Regions from separate parts of the Streptomyces sp. NPDC033270 genome, predicted to be linked through region 1. Evidence: riboswitches for the same ligand, from Rfam matches in the RefSeq annotation. Region 1 holds a riboswitch; the other holds the start of a gene.

Region 1 (10,518 bases):
AAGAAGGCCAGGAGCATCGGCCGAATAGCCGAGGGAAAGGCCAAGGAAACGGTCGGGAAGGCCGTGGGTAACACAAGCCTGGCGAGAAAAGGCAAGGCCGAAATCGTCAGGGGGAAAGTGAATTACGCGATGGAGCGGGGCAAGGACAAATTCCGGCACTGAGGAACACGCTCATGAGGAACACGCTCATGAGGAACACGCTCATGAGGAACACGCTCACGCGCTGACGATCACGGCCCGCCGCCGCACTCCGCGCCACGGCGGGCCCACCCGCCCGCCCGCGTCGCTCCTCTGAGCTGCGGCGCACTCCACGGCCGCGGCTCGTCGTGCCGCGGCCGCGGCACGCTCCTCGACTGCGGCCGCGGCCCGTCCCCACGGCCCCGCCCCGCTCCTCGACTACGGCCGCGGCCCGACGATGTCCTTCCCGCTCCGGACGGTGATCGCCATGGCCGGGCAGACGTCGGCGGCGTCCAACGCGCGCTCGTCCTCCTCGATCCGGTCGTTCAGCGGCCGGGCATGGGCGCCGTCGAGGGCGAAGAGGTCCGGTGCGATGGCGGCGCAGGAGCCCGACGCCAGGCACTGGTGCGGGGCGATGTCCACTTCCCAGGTCATCCGCGCACTCACCACCCCACCGGCATGACCCGCGGGCCGCGTACCAGCATCTGGCTCTTCCACTCCAGATCGCCGGCCAGATGCAGCTTGGGGAACCGGGCGATCAGGGCGCTGAGCGCCTCCTGGAGTTCCAGGCGCGCCAGCGGGGCGCCGAGGCAGTGATGCGCGCCGTGGCCGAACCCGAGGTGCTGGTTCCCCGCCCGCGAGATGTCCAGCGTGCCGGGCGCGTCGAAGCGCAGCGCATCGCGGTTGGCCGCGCCCACCGCCACCAGCACGGGGGTGCCGGCCCGCACCAGGGTGCCGCCGACCTCGACGTCCTCCTTGGCGTAGCGGGCCTGCCCCGCACCGCTGCCCAGCGGGACGAAGCGGAGCAACTCCTCCACCGCGCCGCCGATCAGACCGGGCTGCTCGCGCAGGAGGGCGAGCTGGTCGGGGTGGTCGAGCAGGGCGAGGACGAAGTTGGGGATCTGGGTGGCGGTGGTCTCGTGCCCGGCGACCAGGATGCCGACGCACAGGTCGACGAGTTCGAGTTCGGACAGGCGGTCGTCGACGTCCCGGGCCTCGATGAGCGCGGTCATCAGGTCGTCCTGCGGCGCGCGCCGGTGCTCCTCGATCAACTGGCCCATATAGCCGCGGAGTTCTTCGAGGTTGGTGTCGAACTCCTCGGCGGTCAGCGAGCTCGTCGACAGGGCGGCGTCGCTCCACACCCGGAACCGCGGCCGGTCGTCGGTCGGTACGCCGAGCAGCCGGCAGATCACGGCGACGGGGATGGGCAGCGCGTAACGGTCCACCAGATCGGCCGGTGGTCCGGCGGCCGCCAGCTCGTCGAGGAGTTCGTTCGTCAGCTGCCTGACCTGCGGCCTGAGCTTTTCGACCTGGCGGACGGTGAACGCCTTGGCCACCAGCGCCCGCAGCCGGGTGTGGTCGGGCGGGTCCATGCCCAGGATGCCGCTGTCGCGGCGGCCCTCGGACTGCCGGGGCTCGTCGTGCCGCGCGCTCTCGGCGCGGCTGAAGCGCTGATCGCCGAGGACGAAGCGGGCTTCGGCGTAACGGGTGACGAGCCAGGCCGGATCGCCGTAGGGCATCCGTACCTTCAGCAGTCCCGGACGATGGCGCGCGCGCTCGTACTCGTCGGACAACTCAAGGCTCTCGGCGACATTGAAGGGGTAGGAGAGGGGTGCTGTGTCGGCTGTGGTCACGGCGACCTCCCTTGTGTAAGCACCTGCTTACAAAGGTAGGCCGCTCCCTCGGGGCGGTCAACGACGCGATGTGGCCGTCATGGTGACGGTCCGACAGAGAGGAGCGTGACGAGACGATGGGGGAGACCCCGCAGCACGGCACGGCGGGCGCATACCGCAGGGATGCGCAGGGCACCCGGCTGCGTCTGCTCGACGCGGCGTCGGAACTGTTCGCGGAGCGCGGCTACGAACGGGCGACGGTACGGGACATCGCGGCCCGGGCCGGAGCCAACCAGGCCCTGCTGTTCCGCTACTTCGGCTCGAAGAAGGCCCTGTTCGGAGAGGTGATGGCGCGCGGCGGGCAGGAGCAGCTACGGACCACCCCCGCCGAGCGGCTGTTCGAGGTCGCGCTGCGCGGCATGCTGGCCGGCGGCGCGGAATCCGACCGTTCGCTGGAGGTCTGCCTGCGCTCGATCGGCGGCAGCGACGAGATCGCGGACGCGCTGCGGGGGCTGGGGGAGGAGTACGCGGACGTGCTCGCCACGCTCTCCCGCTCCGACAACGGCGGACTCCGCGCCGATCTGGCGCTGTCCTGGCTGCTGGGAATTGGCTTGATGCGTGTGGTGGTCGCCAAGGAACCACTGGCGAGCGCCGACCCCGACACGGTCTGCGCGCTCGTCACGGGCGCGCTGGGAAACCTGCTCGAAAGCCTGCCGGACGGCGGGGAGCAGGGGGACGTGCTGCGTTCCAGTGACTCCGCGGCGGGGCACCACCAGAGGGGTGAAACGCCCTTCTAACGTCGCGTTTGCAGAGGATATTCCTTTTCTGCAGATTCGAGTGAAGGTGGGAACATGCTCCGTTCGATCCCTCGTGGCCTCGCAGTGGCCGGGTTGACCGCGGCCGTCCTGGTCGTACCGGCAGCGGGCGCCGCCACCGCGTCCCCCAGCGGCGCGCAGCGCGCCCTGTGCGACATGCACTGCGGCAAGGACCACACCGGCAGCAAGGGCCACAGCGGCAACAAGAGCAAGGACCACAAGGGCAAGAAGGGCAAGGGCCACAAGAAGGACGGCAACGAGTACGGGCGTCACCTCTTCCACCCCCACGGCTTCCCCTACGGCCTGGGCAGGGACGGCCTGCTCGGCCTCGGGCTGCTCGGGGTTCTCTGACACCCACCAGGTAGTCCACCCAGTGGGCCCGGGGCCTCCTCCCGGGCCCACTGCCGCGTGCCAGGGCGCAGCACAGTCGCCTGCCAGGCGTGTCGCATTCGACGCGGTGTCCTGTTCCGCCCTTCGTTCCCGCACCCGGCGACCACCCCGGCGGCCGCCGGCCAACGGGCCCGTCGAGCGCGACCCGTCCCCCGTGGAGTGTGCATGTCACCATCCGCCGCGTGCAGGAGGAACCGCCGGCGCACCGTGCGCGCCCTGGCCCTTCTGGTGGCCCTCGGCGCCGTCCTCGCCGGCCTCGTCCAGGCCACCCCGCCCACCCCCACGGACCACGAGACCCTCGATCCGCGCATCACCGCGGTCCTGCGAAAGCCCGCCTACCGGCACGCCCAGTGGGGCCTGTTCCAGCAGAACCCGCAGACCGGAAAGGTGACCCGGTCCCGTAACGCCGATCAGTTCTTCATCCCCGGGTCCACCGCCAAACTGTTCGGCGTCAGCGGCACCTGGCACACACTGGGCGGCGGCCACCGCTTCGTCACACCGCTGCACGCCGTCGGCAGGCGCCGCAACGCGACGCTCCAGGGCGATCTCGACCTGGTCGCGCAGGGGGATCTGACACTCGGCGGCAGGACGCGCAAGAACGGCACCGTCGCCTTCACCGCCATCGACCACACCTACGCCAACGACATCCCCGGCGCCGCCCTCACCCCGCAGAACCCGCTGGCCGGCGTCGACCAGCTCGCCCGGCAGGTGCGTGCCGCGGGAATCCGCCGGGTCGAGGGCGATGTGGTCATCGACGCACGGCTGTTCCGCCCGGACCCGGCGCTCGCCCCGACGCCCACCCCACTGATCATCAACGACAACGTCATCGATCTGCTGACCTCCCCCGGCAGCGGAGCGGGCGCACCGGCCGGCCTGGAGGTGCGCCCGAAGGTCGCGCCGTACCGTGTCACCTCCGCCGTCCGCACCGTCGCCGCCGGTAAGCCGACCGACATCGCCGTCAAGGCCTCCGCCGACGGCACCCGCATCCAGCTGTCCGGCACCATCGCCGCCGGCTCGGCCCCCGTCCTGCGGGTGTCGCCCGTCAAGGACCCGAACGCCTTCGGCCGGACCGCGATGATCGAGGCGCTGAAGCGGGCCGGGGTCGAGGTCACCGCTCCCGCCGTCGGCCCCAACCCCGCCACCCGCTTGCCGCGCTCCTACCAGGGCGTGCCCACCGTGGCCCGGTACACCTCCCCGCCGTACGCCGAGTACGCCGAGCTCATCCTCAAGGTGAGCCACAACCTCGGGGCGAACCTCGGGATCTGCCTGATGGCCGTGAGCCGGGGGAAGACCGACTGCCAGGACGGGTTCCCGGTGCTCGCCGCCTTCCTGGACAGTGCGAAGGTGGACCGCGGGGCCGTACAGCTCGCGGACGGCCGGGGCGGCAGTCCGGTCGACCGGACCACACCACGGGCCGCGGCCCAGCTCCTGACGTACTGGCAGCACACCGCCGACGCGGAGCGCTTTCGCACCTCGCTGCCGAGCCTGGGCGTCGACGGCACCCTGGCGGACTCCTGCCGTGACTGCCCGTCACGCGGCAGGGTCTTCGCCAAGACCGGCACTGTGGCGGGCGATGACGCGCTCAACGACCGGCTGGCGGTGGGCGCCGAGACCACGGCCGGCTATCTGGAGACGGGCAAGGACCGCTTCGACGTGTTCTTCGCCGGGGTGAACGGTGCCTCCACTGCGGGCACGAACATCGGCGGCGTCCTGGCGGTCGGGAACGATGTGGCCGACGTCGCGGCCTACTTGCAGCAGACGAGCGGGTAGGGCCTGTCGGGCTCACCCCGCCTGGCTGCTGTCCTTCAGGCTGCCCCAGCCGTGCCAGCGGTCGATCTCGATCCAGGCGCTGACCCGGCGGCGGTTCCGCTGTGGGTACGGCCGCCGGAGGTAGTGCCGGGCCAGCCGGTCGATGTCGGCCAGCTCCCGGTCGTCGCGGAGTTCCCCGACGCGGCCGATGAGGCTGAGATGGGTGTACCAGTTGCTCTCGTCGAGCACGGTGAGCGTGACCCGGGGATCGCGGCGTACGTGCTCCAGCCGCTTGCGGCCCTCGTCCATGTTGACCAGCACCCGGCCCTCGTCCCAGAGGTACCAGGTGGCCGTGGAGACCGGCTGGCCGTCCGGCCGCAGTGTGGTGATGACGGCGGGGTTGGGCTTGGCCAGCATGGCGACGGCGGCTTCGGGGAGCGGTGGTTTCGACATGGGCGGCACTCTCGGTTCGCTGCGGTGGGAGGACGTTGCTGCCTGCGGATGCGTCGCTGCGTTCGGTACGTCGTCGCACTCGGTACGCCGCCGCACTCGGTGCGCCGCTGCGGTCATCTTCGCGCTTTCGGCCCGTCACCCTCTGGGAGGCGCGACCTTCTGCGGGAGGGAACCGTCCCCGTCGGCCAGTGGGGGAGTGGCGGCGGGCGGGGCGGTGGCGCTGGGAGCCGCGGCGGGTCCCTTCTTCAGGGTGTCGAGGATGGCCAGGCCCTGGCCGACGATGGCGGAGGCGATCTCGTCGATGCCGTCGGTGCCGTTGAGGATGGTCAGCCGGGACCCGGAGATGCCCTCGGCGGCGGCCTGGGCCAGCGCCGGGAGGTTCTCGACGGTGCGGTTGGCGGCGATCAGCTCCTGGTTGCCGTCCCGGAGCGAGGCGGCGAGCGCGGTGTTGGCGTCGGCGCGTGCCTGGGCGAGCGTACGTTCGGTGTAAGCATGGGCGTCCGCCTCGAAGCGGACCTGGTCGCGCCGCGCCTCCGCCAAGGTGCGCAGCCGGTAGGCCTCGGCGTCCGCGGGGCGGCGCACCTCGGCCTCCAGACGCTGGGCGGCCAGCGCGGCCTGCCGCTCGGCCAGTGCGGTCTGCTCCTCGATGACCTGCTGTGAGGCCCTGGCCTGGGACAACGGACCGGCCTGTGCGGCGCTGGCGTTGTACTGCTCGGTCTCGGCGAGGAACCCGGCCCGTTTGATCGCGGTGTCCCGTTCGTACCTCGCCTTCAGCGCCGCCGCCTGCTGCTCCCGCTCGGCCGCTTCCTGGTCGGCCTTCGCCTCGGCGATCCGCGCGGCGCTGGCGACCGCCGCGGCGTGCGGGGCGGCCAGGTTGGTGATGTAGCCGGAGGTGTCGCCGATCTCCTGGATCTGCAGGGCGTCGACGACGATGCCGAGCTTCTCCATCTCGGAGTGACTGCCGTCCTTGACCTCCTGGGCGACCCGGTCCCGCTCCCGGATGATCTGCTCGACGGTCAGCCCGCCGACGATCGAGCGCAGATGGCCGGCGAAGATCCGCCCCACCAGCTCTTCCATGGTGTCCTGCTCGTCCAGGAACCGTCGCGCGGCGTTGGCGATCGACGTCGGGTCGTCGCCGACCTTGAAGACGGCGACCGCCCGGACGGCGAGCCGGATGCCCTGCTGGGTGACGCAGTCCTCGGAGATCTCCGCCTCCCGCAGCGACAGCGACAGCACACTCGCCTTCTGCTTGACGGGCAGGACCCAGCAGCCATGGCCCGTGACGATACGGAATTGCGCGTCCCCCGCACGGCGCTTCGAGCCGGAGATCAACAGCGCCTCGTTCGGCGCGGGAACATGCCAGAACAACATCACAAGGCTCCTGGTCCGGTGCGGCCGGCCTCGGGCACTCCGGGCGGGGGCGGCCGAGCCGGGGGAGGCGTCCCCCGGCTCGGCCGTACGGGCTCCGGTCCGGGTCAGGCGGCCGGCAGCGGCGCGACGATCACCGACCGCGCCGAGGTGTGGTCCACCACGACGACCTGCGTATGGCGGGCGATGGGCTCTCGGGACCAGGCGGCGAAGGCCTCGGTCCCGCCGCGTACGGGCAGCAGCACCTCGCCCGGTCCGTCGCTCGGGATCGAGACGGTCACCCGCCCGATCGCGCCGATCGGGTCGAAGTCCGTGTCATCCCTCGCGCTCACCCGGGCTCCGTCGCTGGTCAAAGCCGCTGTCGGCCCGGAAGCCGGGCAGCGGGAAATCTCGACAACTCAACGGTACTCCGGGCGATCCGGCCGGCTCAGGAGTCCAGCCGGGCGGGCCGGGCGGCCGGGATCGGCCGGCGCGCGGGCAGCACGTCGGGCGCGCGGTGCGGCCGGAGGGCGGTCAGCGCGGTCTCGGTCTCCTCCATCAGGCAGCGGTACGAGACCAGCCGCTGCCACTCGGGGTCGGCGACCCCGGGTACCGTGGCGGCGCGCTCCGTCCAAATCCGCACCAGCGTGGCGTACAACGGGGTCTGGTGGGCGACCTCGGCGGTGATCCACCGGGGCATGGACCCGGGGCGGGGGAGGGAAGTCTGTCCGTGACCTGCGACGGTGCCGGAGGTAGGAGCGCTCATGGCCGTTGAAACGATCCTGCGGGCCTGGGGTCACTGCGTATTTTTGCGGCTCCCCGCACATGCGTCCTTCCGTGGGGGGCGAAACGCCCTCGAATATCACCCCATGCAGTGATCTATTGCTGGGAAGCAGTCCAATCCGGACGAAGGAACGTTGTCGCAGTCATGGAACCGAGGGAGTTGTGGGAGCGCCACGCGGTACTCGCACAGGCGTTTTGCAGCAGCGATGACGAGGTCCGCCGGACGCAGGGACTCCTCGACGAGGCCGAGGTCCGCCGGTCGCGGACGCTGGCCGCCTTCGCCGTGACAGTGGGCAGCGACGCGGTGGTGGCGGACCTGCTCGGCCTGGACGAACGCGAAGTACGCCTGGCCCGCCGCACGGTGGGCAAGGACGACGCCCGCGCGGTCGCCAAGAGCCTGCTCGCGCAGCCCGCCCACCCCGCCCACCCCGCCAATGAGCAGCCGCCCGCGGGCGAGCAGAGCGCCGCCCGGGAGCAGGCCCCCGCACAGCCGGCCGCCGCCCACCAGCAGGCGCAGGCCGGCGCCCACCCCGCCGCGCACCCCTCGGGCCAGGCCGCCGCGGCCGGCCAGGTCCCGACGGGCCACGCCGGCGCACCGGCGACCGGCCCGCTCCAGGCCGCCCCGCCCCCGTCCACCCCGCCCCCGTCCGCCCCGCCCCAGGCCACCGACTCGGCCTGGGCGCCGACCCTGGACGCGATCCTGATGAGCAGCTGGCACACCGGAGTCGACCTCACGGCCCTGGCCACCGAACTCGGTCTCGACGCCCGTTTCCTCGTGGCCCGCGCCCAGCAGCTGTCCGCCGAGAACCGCCAGACCCCCCAGCCCCCCCAGACCCCACCACCGGACCGCATCGGCCGGCACCGCCGGATGGCCACGCTGCAGCCCTCCCAGCAGTCCGAGACCCCTCATCTGGCCTGGCGCGAGCGACCCTCGCAGGCCCCACGGGAGACGTACGAGCACGAACCCTGGAAACAGCAGCAGTACGCGGGCTATCAGAACAACGCGGATTACCGGGGCTATCAGGATTACCAGGGCTATCAGAGCTACCAGGGAAATCAGAACTACCAGGACTACCAGGTGTACCAAGGGCAACAGCCCGCCCCCGCCACCTGGGACCCCAGCGCCATCACCACCGCCCAGCACGACTGGGACGGCATCCTCAGTCAATGGGAAGCTACCACGCCCACCGCGCCCACCCCGGCCCCGGGCGGTCACGCAGGCACCTGACGCCGGCTCCCAGGAGCGATCCGCCGTCGATTACAGTGGTCGGCGGGCCGTGACTGGCGCTTGGGTGGAGTACCACCGGGGAGCGGCCCGGCCACACCCGGCCACTGCCGCGCGCCTGGGCGATCCCGCACGACGCTCAGGAGCACCCGATGTCCCAGACCGCCCGCCTCATGGACGGCAGCGCACTGGCCCGCCGCATCGTCGAGCAGGCCGCGGACCGCGCGGCGACCCTCACCCGGGAGACCGGCCAGGCCCCCTGCCTGGCCACCGTACTGGTCGGTGACGACCCCGCCTCGGCGACATACGTACGGATGAAGCGCGCCCGCTGCGAGAAGGCCGGGATCCGGTCGCGGCATGTCGCGCTGCCCGTCGAGACCACGACCGCGGAGCTGGTCGGCACCCTCACCGAGCTCTCCGACGACCCCACCGTCCACGGCATCCTCCTGCAGCACCCGGTCGGCCCGCACATCGACGAGCGCGCCGCGTTCGAGGCCATCGCCCCCGAAAAGGACGTCGACGGCGTCACCTACCACTCCTTCGCCACGATGAGCTTCGGCGTCGACGGCTTCGCCTCCTGCACGCCGGCCGGCATCCTCCGCCTCCTCGACCACTACGACGTCGAGCTGGCCGGCAAGCACGCCGTCGTGGTCGGCCGCAGCGCGATCCTCGGCAAGCCCGTCGGGATGCTGCTGCTCGGCCGCAACGCCACGGTCACCTACTGCCACTCCCGCACCACCGACCTCGCGTCGATCACCCGGCAGGCCGACGTGCTGATCGCCGCCGTCGGCCGGCCCCGATTGCTCACCGGCGAGCACATCAAGCCCGGTGCCGTCGTCGTCGACGCCGGCTACAACCCCGGCAACGTCGGCGATGTGGACTTCGACTCCGCGAGCAGCCGCGCCTCCCTGATCACCCCGGTCCCCGGCGGCGTCGGCCCCATGACCATCGCCACCCTGCTCACCCAGACCGTCGACGCCGCGGCCCGTCAGCTGAAGGCGGCCTGACGGCGCGGCATCGAAGTGCCGCCGTGCGGGGCGGGAGGGGGCCGGAAGTGTGCGGCGGCCGGGCAGTCGCCCTCCGTATGATCGCCAGAGCGATAAACGATCATCAACCGGAGGGCGAACGGTCATGGCGGAACAGCGCGTTGTCATCGTGACGGGCGGCGGTACGGGCATCGGTGCCGCCACCGCCCGACTGCTGCGGGCGGCCGGCCACCAGGTGGTGATCTCCGGCCGCCGGCCCGAACCGCTGCACCGCCTCGCCGAGGAGACCGGCGCCCTGGCCCACCCCTCCGACGCCGCCGACCCCGAGGCCGTCCAGGGACTGGTCGATGCCGCCGTGTCGGCGTACGGACGGCTCGACGGGCTGGTCCTCAACGCCGGCATCGGCCGCAGCGGCTCCGTCGGCGATCTGTCGATCGAGGACTGGGAGGCCGTGATGACCACCAACGTCACTGGCCCCTTCCTCCTCCAACGCGCCGCTCTGCCACACCTGTTGGCGGCACGCGGCTCGGTCGTCGCCGTCGCCTCGGTGTCCGCCCTACGCAACGGCGCCGGCAACGCCGCCTATGCGACCTCCAAGGCGGCCCTGCTCCAGCTCTGCCGCTCCCTCGCCGTCGACTACGGACGCGACGGGCTCCGCGCCAACATCGTCTGCCCCAGCTGGGTGCGTACGGAAATGGCCGACCGGCGGATGGCGCGGTTCGCCGACGAGTCCGGCCTCACCGGCGGCATCGACGCCGCGTACGAGGAGGCCACCCGGCTGCTCCCCGTCGGCCGCCCCGGCGAGCCGCACGAGGTCGCCGAGGCCGTCGACTGGCTCCTCTCGCCTGCCGCGTCCTTCGTCAACGGCGCGGTCCTCACCGTCGACGGCGGCGCCACGGCCGTCGACACCGGCGGCGTCGCGTTCGACTTCCGCCTGGAGCCGCGTGGCGACGGCGAGGAACGCGGCCGGTGACGGCCGG
Region 2 (10,518 bases), on a different contig from region 1:
GGGCCTGCAGGGCGGTGCAGCCCGCCTCGCCCTCGGCGACCTTGACGAAGACGACCGGGGAGAGCGGGCGGAAGGTGCCGGTGCCCTCCAGGCGGAGCGGGAAGGGGCGGAAGGCGGCCGCGACCGCGGCGAGGTGGCGTTCGATGCCGGGCAGCGCCTCGGCGTGCACCTCGGTCGGCGGCAGGAGGGTGATATGCGTGGGGATGCCGTGCGCGGCGGGGTCCCCGAAGCCCTCGCGCTTCCGCTGCAGGAAGCTGCCGTACGGCTCCGGGACCGCGATCGAAACGCCCAGCGTTACGGTCCCCACTGCGTTCTCCCTCCTGACGTGTGTGCGGCACGCTCGCGCACCCTCATAGTGTGCCGGGTGCGCGCCCTTCGCGGGGAGCGTCCCCGGCCCTGTGACAAACAGGGCCGCGGGCCCCCGCAGGTGGGGACCCAGGGCTCTGTGCGGCCCGTCCGGCGGGTTCGTGCGGCCGCGCGGACGGGTCCCGTCAGTGCTTGGCCGGCAGGAATCCGAGCCGGTCATAGGTGGTGGCGAGGGTCTCGGCGGCGACCGCGCGGGCCTTCTCGGCACCCTTGGCCAGGATCGAGTCCAGCGTCTCGGGGTCGTCCAGATATTCCTGCGTACGGTCCCGGAACGGTGTGACGAATTCGACCATCACCTCGGCGAGATCGGTCTTGAGGGCGCCGTACATCTTGCCCTCGTACTTCTGCTCCAGCTCCGGGATCGAGGTGCCCGTGAGGGAGGAGTAGATCGTCAGGAGGTTGGAGACGCCCGGCTTGTTCTCGGTGTCGTAGCGGATCACCGTGTCGGTGTCCGTGACCGCGCTCTTGACCTTCTTCGCGGAGACCTTCGGCTCGTCGAGGAGGTTGATCAGGCCCTTGGCGCTGGAGGCCGACTTGCTCATCTTGGCCGACGGGTCCTGCAGGTCGTAGATCTTCGCCGTCTCCTTGAGGATGTACGGCGCCGGGATGGTGAAGGTGTCGCCGTAGCGGGCGTTGAAGCGCTCGGCGAGGTCGCGGGTCAGCTCGATGTGCTGGCGCTGGTCCTCGCCCACCGGGACCTGGTGGGCCTGGTAGAGGAGGATGTCGGCGATCTGCAGGATCGGGTACGTGAACAGGCCGACGGAGGTGCGGTCGGCGCCCTGCTTGGCGGCCTTGTCCTTGAACTGGGTCATCCGGGACGCCTCGCCGAAGCCGGTCAGGCAGTTCATGACCCAGCCGAGCTGGGCGTGCTCGGGCACATGGCTCTGCACGAAGAGCGTGCAGCGCTCCGGGTCGAGCCCGGCGGCCAGCAGCTGGGCGGCGGCGATCCGGGTGTTCTGCCGCAGCTCGGCGGGGTCCTGCGGAACGGTGATCGCATGCAGGTCGACGACCATGTAGAAGGCGTCGTGAGCCTCCTGCAGCGCCACCCACTGGCGGACGGCACCGAGGTAGTTGCCGAGGTGGAAGGAGCCGGCGGTGGGCTGAATGCCGGAGAGCACACGCGGACGTTCGAGAGCCATGGACCGATTGTCTCAGGTCTGCGGGTGCTCCCCGGCGCGTGGTCGGGGAGTGGATCGACGGCCTGCCGGACGGCCGTCGTCAGGGAGTCGTCAGCGCGTCGCCAGCCCCGGCGCCGGGTAGCCGGCCATCAGCTCCGCGACCTCCCCCCGGACCGCCGCCAGGGCCGCCTCGTCGTCCGCCTTCGCGGCCGTCACGCCCCGCTCGATCCACTCCGCGACCTGCGGCATCAGCTCCGTGCCCAGCCCCCGCGAGGTGAGCGACGGCGTACCGATCCGGATGCCCGACGGGTCGAAGGGCTTGCGCGGGTCGAACGGGACGGTGTTGTAGTTGACGACGATCCCGGCCCGGTCCAGCGCCTTGGCGGCGACCTTGCCCGGCACGTCCTTGCCGGTCAGATCGATCAGCACCAGGTGGTTGTCGGTACCACCGGAGACCAGGTCGAAGCCGCGGGCCAGCAGCGCCTCGGCGAGCGCCTTGGCGTTGGCGACGACGGCGTGCGCGTAGTCCCGGAAGGCGGGCGCGGCGGCCTCGCGCAGGGCGACCGCGATGGCGGCGGTGGTGTGGTTGTGCGGGCCGCCCTGGAGGCCGGGGAAGACGGCCTTGTCGATGGCCTTGGCGTGGCTCGCGCGGGACATCAGCATCGCGCCGCGCGGCCCGCGCAGGGTCTTGTGCGTCGTCGTGGAGATCACGTCGGCGTGCGGTACGGGCGAGGGGTGGGCGCCGCCCGCGATCAGACCGGCGATATGGGCGATGTCCGCGACGAGTACCGCGCCGACCTCCCGTGCGATCTCGCCGAAGGCGGCGAAGTCGATGGTGCGGGGGACGGCCGTGCCGCCACAGAAGATGATCTTCGGGCGCTCCTTGTGGGCGAGGTCGCGCACCTCGTCGAAGTCGATGAGCCCGCTGTCGGCGCGTACGCCGTACTGGACGCCGCGGAACCAGGTGCCGGTGGCCGAGACGCCCCAGCCGTGGGTGAGGTGGCCGCCCATCGGCAGCGCCATGCCCAGCACGGTGTCGCCGGGCTCGGCGAAGGCCAGGTACGCGGCGAGGTTGGCGGGTGAGCCGGAGTACGGCTGGACGTTGGCGTGTTCGACGCCGAAGACGGCCTTGGCGCGCTCGACGGCCAGCGTCTCGACGCGGTCGATGTTCTGCTGGCCTTCGTAGTAGCGACGGCCCGCGTACCCCTCGCTGTACTTGTTCTGCAGGACCGTGCCGGTGGCTTCCAGGACGGCGGCGGAGACGTAGTTCTCGCTGGGGATCAGCCGCAGGGTGTCGGCCTGGAGCCGCTCCTCGGCGCCTACGAGGGCGGCGAGTTCGGGATCGGCGGCGTGCAGCGCGGGATGGGAAAGGGGCAGTGACATGGCGTCCTCCGGGGCGCTCGATCGGTGGTCCGGTCGGGTCCCGGGTGCCCAGGCGGGCGGCACCTCGTGATGGTGTCCTCGCACCGCTCCCTCGGGGTCGATTCCCCGTACGCCAGTCGCGGTACGCACCGCCGAGTCTAGGGGTGTCCCGCCGATCCCCGGGCGCCGGCCCGCGCCTTTCCCCGGACGGGCCCCGGACGCCCGCCCGTGTCACCCCGGCGTCGGAACACCGAACCGCCGCAACAGCTTCCGAACAATCCACCTACGCGGCACTATAGAGGGGCATCTCGGTGCATATGCCCCGTAGGGCCTACCGAAACGGAGTCACCGGTGACGTCAACGGAACGCGGCATCGCCGCCGCCGAAGCCCACAGCGCGCACACCTACCACCCGCTGCCGGTCGTCGTGGCCACCGCCGAGGGCGCCTGGATGACGGACGTGGAGGGCCGGCGCTATCTCGACATGCTCGCCGGGTACTCCGCGCTGAACTTCGGGCACGGCAACCGTCGTCTGCTGGACGCCGCCAAGGCCCAGCTGGAACGGGTCACGCTCACCTCGCGCGCCTTCCACCACGACCGGTTCGCGGACTTCTGCGCCGCGCTGGCCGAACTGTGCGGGATGGAGCTGGTGCTGCCGATGAACACCGGCGCCGAGGCGGTCGAGACGGCCGTCAAGACGGCCCGCAAGTGGGGCTACCAGGTGAAGGGCGTCCCGGACGGCCTGGCCAAGATCGTCGTCGCGGAGAACAACTTCCACGGCCGGACCACCACCATCGTCTCCTTCTCCACCGACCCCGAGGCCCGCGCCGGCTTCGGCCCGTACACCCCCGGCTTCGAGATCGTCCCGTACGGCGACCTGGCGGCGCTGGAGGCGGCCGTCGACGACCACACGGTCGCCGTCCTCCTGGAGCCGATCCAGGGCGAGGCGGGCGTGCTGGTGCCGCCGCCGGGCTACCTGGCGGGCGTGCGGGAGCTGACCCGCCGCCGGAACGTGCTGTTCGTCGCCGACGAGATCCAGTCCGGGCTGGGCCGTACGGGCCGGACCTTTGCCTGCGAGCACGAGGGCGTGGTGCCCGACATGTACGTACTGGGCAAGGCGCTGGGCGGCGGAGTGGTGCCGGTGTCGGCGGTGGTCTCCTCCCGCGAGGTGCTCGGGGTCTACGCGCCCGGCGAGCACGGCTCGACGTTCGGCGGCAACCCGCTCGCCTGCGCGGTGGCGCTGGAGGTCATCGCGATGCTGCGGACCGGTGAACTCCAGCAGCACGCGGCGGAGTTGGGCGAGCATCTGCACGCCGAGCTGGGGCTGCTGGTGGGCGACGGCACGGTGGACGCGGTACGCGGCCGTGGGCTGTGGGCGGGCGTGGACATCAACCCCGCGCGCGGCACCGGACGGGACATCTCCGAGCAGCTGATGGCGCGGGGCGTACTGGTCAAGGACACCCACGGCGCGACGATCAGGATCGCCCCGCCGCTGGTGATCAGCAAGGAGGACCTGGACTGGGGGCTGGCCCGGCTGCGGGAGGTGCTGGAGGGGTAGCGCGGGCGCCGCGAGCACGCAGCGGGCGACCGGCGGGCCGAAGGCCCTGGCCGCTCGCTGCGCCATGTGGCACCCGGGCACGCGGCGGCGCCGGGCGCGCGGTGGCGCGCGGGCACGCGGCGATGCGCCTCAGCGGATCACATGCGGCACGAAGCGCGCGTACTCGTCCGTGACCGGTCCGGACGACTCGCGGATGCCCAGCCCCGCCGCCTCGTCCTCGACGACCCAGGCGCCGAGGACGACACGGTTGCCGGCGAAGTCCGGCAGCGGCGCCAGCTCCTGGTAGCAGCACGGGTCTTCGGGCCCGCGCAGCACCGGGGCGGCGCCCGGCTCGTGCAGCGTGACGCCGGCGCCCTCCCTGCCGAGCAGCGGCTTGGCCGCGTAGCCACGGGTGTGCGCCAGCTCGCGCGGCCCGTCGAGGTACGCGGGCAGCAGGTTCGGATGTCCGGGGTAGAGCTCCCACAGGACCGCCAGCAGCGCCTTGTTGGACAGCAGCATCTTCCAGGCGGGTTCGATCCAGAGGGTGGAGCCGGTGCCGCCGCCGTTGTCGAGGGTGTCCAGGACGTACGGGCCGAAGTCGTCGGTGGCCAGCCACTCCCACGGGTAGAGCTTGAAGCACGCCCGCATGAAGCGCAGCCGCTGGTCGACGAAGCGGCCCGAGAGCCGGTCCCAGCCGATGTCCTCCATCGAGATGGCGACCGTCTCCAGGCCCGCCTGCTGCGCCGTCTCCTCCAGATACGCGACGGTCATCAGATCCTCGCCGAGCTCGTCGCCCGCGGAGTGCGCGAAGTGCAACGGCGCACCGGGCGGCAGCAGCGGGGCCTGCCGCTTCCAGGCCGCCACCAGCCGCTCGTGCAGCGAGTTCCACTGGTCGGCGCCCGGGAAGCGCTCCTCCATCCAGAACCACTGCGGGCTGGCGGCCTCGACCAGCGAGGTCGGCGTATCGGCGTTGTACTCCAGCATCCTGGCCGGGCCGGTGCCGTCGTAGTGCAGATCGAACCGCCCGTAGAGGGACGGCAGTTCCTCGCGCCGGCGCCAGGACTCGGCGACCAGCTCCACCAGCCGGGGATCGTCGATGCCGAGGTCGGCGAAGCGGCCCCGCTCGACGATGTGCGCGGCCGCGGCCAGGCACATGCCGTGCAGCTCCTCGACGACCTCCTCCAGGGCCTCGACCTCGGGGAGGGTGAACGCGTAGTACGCGCTCTCGTCCCAGTACGGCCGCAGGGAATCGTCCGGGTAGCGGGTGAGCGGGTAGATCAGCCCCTGCGCCTCGACGGTCTGCTGCCAGCCGGGGCGGGGCTCGATGGTGTGGCGTTCCATGCCGTGTCCCGGCCGCTCAGCCGCCGAAGGAGCCGTGCCGGCCCCCGCCGCTGCCGTGCGACCCCGAGCAGCCGAAGCCGCCGCGGTTGACGGCCGAGCTCTTGCTGAAGGTGCCGTCGGCGGCGTAACTGCCGCCCTTGTTGCTCGGGTCGTAGTACCACTGGCCGTCGACGGGCTTCTTGCCCGCCCCGCCGCCCCGGCCGCTCGTGCCGTATCCGCCGCCGCTCGAAGTGCTGCCTGTGCTGGACGAGCCGCCGCCCGCCGAGCAGTTCTTGGAGTCGACGATGCGGTAGCCCTTGACCATGTCGTAGCTGTTGCGGTCGACGCAGCGCTTGTCGGGCTCGGAGCCGCAGGACGTCAGGGCCGCGGCGAGCGCGCCCATGCCTCCCAGGATCACCGTGCTCGACCGCAGCCGCCGACGTGCCTTTTCGGCCATGTCTTCCCGCTTCCCCCGTGGACGTACTTCGGTCGTACATCGGACGTACATCGTTGTGACTCCGGCCAAGCCTAGAGACCGGCTCCCCTCGCCCTCGCTACGCCCCCGTCCTGATTCCGACTGGTTCCGACTCGTCCCCCTGCGGTCGCCTCACGGCCCTGGTGAGGGATCTGCCCCCTCCCGTCCGCTGTGTGCCACGGCTGTGTGCCACGACGTCGAACGGGGCGGGGCGGGTGGCGGCCGGCCGGCCCCGGCCATCACGCCGGTCGCATCCTCGGGGCAGGGCGCGATGCACGAAACCGGCTTGACCCTCACGCTGCGTGAGGCTGGAGAGTCACGTGCATGAGCGACTACTACAACGCGTTCGAGACGAGCCCCGTGCCCGCCCCCGGCCCGGATGCCGTTCCGCCGGAGCCGTTCCGTGGCATCTACGGAATGCCCGCGTTCGTGACGATCCCCACGAGCGACCTGGCGGCATCGGTGGACTTCTGGGTCCGTGGGCTCGGGTTCTTCGAACTCTTCAGCATCCCCGGCACGCTGGTGCATCTGCGCCGGTGGGCGTTCCAGGACGTACTCCTCCTCCACGCGGACCGCGTTCCGGAGCAGGCACCGGCGATGAGCTTCAGTTTCGCGTGCGTGCTCAGCCAGGTCGATCCCGTTGTCGAGGCCTGTCGCGCACTGCGCCCGGACTCGGTCGACGGTCCACGGGACACTCCCTGGAACACCCGCGATGTGGAGGTGATCACCCCCGAGAACGCCCGGATCGTCTTCACTGCGGCGAAGCCCTTCGATCCGGCCAGTCAGGAGGCAAGGAACCTCGAAGCCATCGGCATCCGCCCACCGGGTGCCGGTCTCGGCGACAATGAGGATCATGCCTGACACCACTGACGCCGATGGCCTGACCGTCGGTCAGGTCTCGGCGCGTCTGGGCGTGACGGTCCGCGCGCTGCACCACTGGGACGAGATCGGCCTGGCGCGGCCGTCGCTGCGGACGGCCGCCGGATACCGGCTCTACACCGCTGGTGATCTGGAACGCCTGCACCGCATCGTCGTCTACCGTGAGATCGGTCTCGGCCTGGACAGGATCCGGGCCGTCCTGGACGACTCGACCGCAGACGTGCCCGGTGCGTTGCGCGCGCAGCGCACCCAGGTCGCCGAACGGATCGACCGCCTCCAGCAGCTCAGCGCCGGACTGGATCGGATGATCGACGCCCACGAGCGCGGCCTGCTGCTGACCATCGAGCAGCAGGCCGCGGTCTTCGGCCCCCAGTGGAACCCTCACTGGCCCGCCGAGGCCCGTCAGCGCTACGGAGACACCACGCAATGGCGGCAGTACGCCGAACGCTCGGCCTCGCGCGGTCCGGAGGAGTGGCAGGCCGTCGCCGACGCCACCACCGCCCTCGACCGCGCCCTCGGGGAGGCGATGGACGCCGGCGTCACACCTGGTAGCCCGGAAGCGAGTCAACTCGTCGAGCGGCACCGCGAGGTCTTTGCCGCGTACTTTCCCCTCACCAGGCAGATGCAGGTCTGTCTCGGCCGCATGTACGAGGCCGATCCGGCATTCGCCGCCCATTACGACGGCATCCGCGCCGGCCTTGCCGCGTGGTTCCGTCGCATCGTCGACGCCGACGCGCGTGCCCACGGCATCGACCCCGACACCGCGACCTGGCAGTAGAGCGCGGGGCCGGAAGCCTGCGCCCGCGGGGGGTACTCCTAGGCTGGCCGCATGACCGACAGCACCCCGGCGCCGGGCCCGATATCCGACGAGCTGACGCTGCGCCATCCTGCGGCGTCGGACCATCCGCGCCTCCAGATGGCCCTGGCCGACTGGTGGGGCGGACTGGGCGGTGAAGCGGGCGCACTGCAACGGACGTTGCTGGTGCCGCGCCTGTTCCTGCAGCACTTCGCCGACACCAGCTTCCTCGTCGAGCGCCCCGACGGCACCCTGCACGCCTTCCTGATCGGCTTCCTGTCCCAGACCGACCCGCACACGGCCTACATCCACTTCGTCGGTGTGTGCCCCGACGGCAAGCGCAGCGGTGTCGGCAGCGCGCTGTACGAGCGCTTCTTCGCCCTCGCCCGGGAGGCGGGCCGCAGCCGGGTCCGCTGCATCACCAGCCCCAACAACCGCGACTCCATCGCGTACCACACCCGTATGGGCTTCCGGCTGGAGCCGGGTGACCGGACCGACGACGGCGTACCGGTGCACACGGACTACGACGGCCCGGGGCTGGACCGGGTGTCCTTCGTACGGGAGCTGTAACCGCGCCGTACGGGAGCCGGAGCCGCGCCGTACGGGAGTGGTGGCCACGCCTGCCCGGGAGTGGTGGCCACGCCTGCCCCGGAGTGGTGGCCACGCCCGCCCGGAAATCGATCACTGCCCCGCGGCCAGAGGCAACCCCGGGCGCACGAAACCCTTCCTCCTCAACAGAAGTCCTATGCGACACGCGGAAAGAACAGCGGAACGAACAGCGAAACAACCAGGGGGAGTCGTGCGTCGGCGTCCACTTCTCGCGGCGGCGGCCGCGCTCACCTTGACCGTCACCCTCGGCCTGGGCCTGCTCGGCTGCGGCTCGCCCCGGATGGCGGCCCTGCACGCCGACTGCACGACGAAGAGCCTGCGCTGGAAGCTCACCGTGCTGAAGAAGAAGCCGCACACCGCCCACCGCGACGCGCGACTGTCCATCGCCAACAAGGGCCCGGGAACCTGCGTCTTCCGCGGCTTCCCGGTCTTCGAGGTCCACATCGGCAAGGGGCCCATGTCCGACGCACAGGGGCACGGCCGGACGATGCCCATCGACCTCAGCCGCGGCGGCACCCTGACAACCGCGCTGCGCTACAAGGACTCCGACCGGGCCACGCAACCCGAAGGCTGCATGGTCACCATCGACACCGCCGTGGTCGCCGCACCACACGACACCCAGGACCGCCGTCCGATAACGGCCCGGGACGAGAAGGGCCGACGGACCCAGCTGAGCATCTGCGAGGACGCGATCTGGATGGGGCCGCCTACGGAGGTCGCGGAGTAGCGGAGTGGTCTCCCGGCGAGCCGGTGGGCTCGGCTCGGCGCCTCGCTGGTCATGCGAGAGTCCCGGCTTGTCGACCGAGGTCGAAATGACCAGCGACCAACTGAGATCTCCGCCGAGCGGCACGTATGCGCTGGCGACGGGAGCATCCCAGTTCTTCACGCATCCCATGGCGCACCACTTGGAGCGAGGTGCGCGACGACGATGACCTCGATGCCTGGTCAGGGGCGCACAGCGCGGACCAGGAGCGTGCCGATGTGTCCTGGCTTCGGGGCGTTGATCACCTGGGCGTCGGCATGGACGAATCCGGCTTCGCGCAACAGGTCCTCCCACGTCCGTGGCGTGTGGCTGTAGCGGTACGTGTACCTCTCCGGGCCTGCGAAGCCACCTTTGTACATGCCTTGAGGTCCGTACGCACCAGGAATGGCCGGGGGTTGGGCGAAGGCGAACACGCCGCCGGAGTTCAGCCGGGCAGCCACCAGGGGGAACAGCCTTTCCGGATCGGTGAACCAGGCAGCGCCGAAGATCGAATAGATCGCGTCGTACGTCTCCGGGCTGGCCGTCAGGTGATCGAGAACCTCACCGCAGATGAACTGCGCTCCCAGAGAGCCCCACCGTTCGGTGATGTTCTCCACCATCACCGGTGACAGATCAAGTCCGGTGGACTTGACGCCCTTCGCCGCGAGAAACGCGAGGTGCCTTCCGGTGCCGCAGCCGATCTCCAGCACCGTTTCAGGGTCACCGAGAATTTCGGGGCCGGGGCCGTGGCCGGCGTACTGAGTCCAGCAGAACGTCGGATCGGCATCCTCGAAGACCTTGTCGCGGGTGCTCTCCGCGTAGGCGTTCCACACTTCGCGTTCGTCGTCGATGTTGTGCACTGCGGTCAACGGATGTCCTTCACTTCATCGTTCGGAAGGCAGACGCCCCCGCCGACCCGGCCAGCAGGGGCGCCCACGGTAGGCCCGTCAGTGACTGTCGGGCACCTTGCTGTCACAGGGTGAGCAGGCGGCACCGTCGATCGCCCACAGTTCCTCGTCCGCGTCGAAGCCGATGGATCGCAGGAAATCGGCGGTTCGGGTCACGATGCCGTCGTTGCGGCGCTTGATGAAGGGCGCGTGGTGCTTGTAGACGCCCCCGTTGTACAGGTTGCAGAAGGCGAACATGACGGGGGTGTCGAGGTAGATCTGATGCACGCCGATGTCCACGAGCTTTCCGACACCAAGGTGCACCTCGGGGTGCTCGATGGACGCGATCATGTACATCACGGCATTGCCGAGAATCCGCTCGACCATCTCGCGGACCATCGTCTGGTCGCGGAGCAGCAGAGCGATCT

What was found. Region 1 has a riboswitch for ZMP and ZTP ahead of ACZ5XZ_RS00320 (bifunctional 5,10-methylenetetrahydrofolate dehydrogenase/5,10-methenyltetrahydrofolate cyclohydrolase). Riboswitches for the same ligand answer to the same signal wherever they lie in the genome.
Region 2: it holds a riboswitch for ZMP and ZTP, as region 1 does, so the genes downstream of both, ACZ5XZ_RS26055 (serine hydroxymethyltransferase) here and ACZ5XZ_RS00320 (bifunctional 5,10-methylenetetrahydrofolate dehydrogenase/5,10-methenyltetrahydrofolate cyclohydrolase) in region 1, are expected to answer to the same signal.

What each region holds. Positions count from the first base shown of each region.
Region 1 is NZ_JBVIRA010000001.1:58,484-69,001, forward strand. It holds gene ACZ5XZ_RS00265 (CsbD family protein) at 1-162, shown strand, start outside; gene ACZ5XZ_RS00270 (ferredoxin) at 397-612, opposite strand; gene ACZ5XZ_RS00275 (cytochrome P450) at 621-1,811, opposite strand; gene ACZ5XZ_RS00280 (TetR/AcrR family transcriptional regulator) at 1,928-2,587, shown strand; gene ACZ5XZ_RS00285 (hypothetical protein) at 2,642-2,956, shown strand; gene dacB (D-alanyl-D-alanine carboxypeptidase/D-alanyl-D-alanine endopeptidase) at 3,161-4,765, shown strand; gene ACZ5XZ_RS00295 (PPOX class F420-dependent oxidoreductase) at 4,778-5,197, opposite strand; gene ACZ5XZ_RS00300 (SPFH domain-containing protein) at 5,333-6,568, opposite strand; gene ACZ5XZ_RS00305 (hypothetical protein) at 6,673-6,897, opposite strand; gene ACZ5XZ_RS00310 (hypothetical protein) at 6,993-7,244, opposite strand; gene ACZ5XZ_RS00315 (hypothetical protein) at 7,473-8,555, shown strand; ZMP/ZTP riboswitch at 8,595-8,683, shown strand; gene ACZ5XZ_RS00320 (bifunctional 5,10-methylenetetrahydrofolate dehydrogenase/5,10-methenyltetrahydrofolate cyclohydrolase) at 8,705-9,559, shown strand; gene ACZ5XZ_RS00325 (SDR family NAD(P)-dependent oxidoreductase) at 9,684-10,511, shown strand.
Region 2 is NZ_JBVIRA010000020.1:136,303-146,820, reverse strand. It holds gene ACZ5XZ_RS26065 (2'-5' RNA ligase family protein) at 1-307, opposite strand, end outside; gene trpS (tryptophan--tRNA ligase) at 492-1,505, opposite strand; gene ACZ5XZ_RS26055 (serine hydroxymethyltransferase) at 1,596-2,867, opposite strand; ZMP/ZTP riboswitch at 2,907-2,997, opposite strand; gene rocD (ornithine--oxo-acid transaminase) at 3,198-4,403, shown strand; gene ACZ5XZ_RS26045 (glutathionylspermidine synthase family protein) at 4,533-5,723, opposite strand; gene ACZ5XZ_RS26040 (hypothetical protein) at 5,740-6,159, opposite strand; gene ACZ5XZ_RS26035 (VOC family protein) at 6,502-7,038, shown strand; gene ACZ5XZ_RS26030 (MerR family transcriptional regulator) at 7,031-7,834, shown strand; gene ACZ5XZ_RS26025 (GNAT family N-acetyltransferase) at 7,886-8,422, shown strand; gene ACZ5XZ_RS26020 (DUF4232 domain-containing protein) at 8,652-9,188, shown strand; gene ACZ5XZ_RS26015 (class I SAM-dependent DNA methyltransferase) at 9,407-10,072, opposite strand; gene ACZ5XZ_RS26010 (hypothetical protein) at 10,151-10,518, opposite strand, start outside.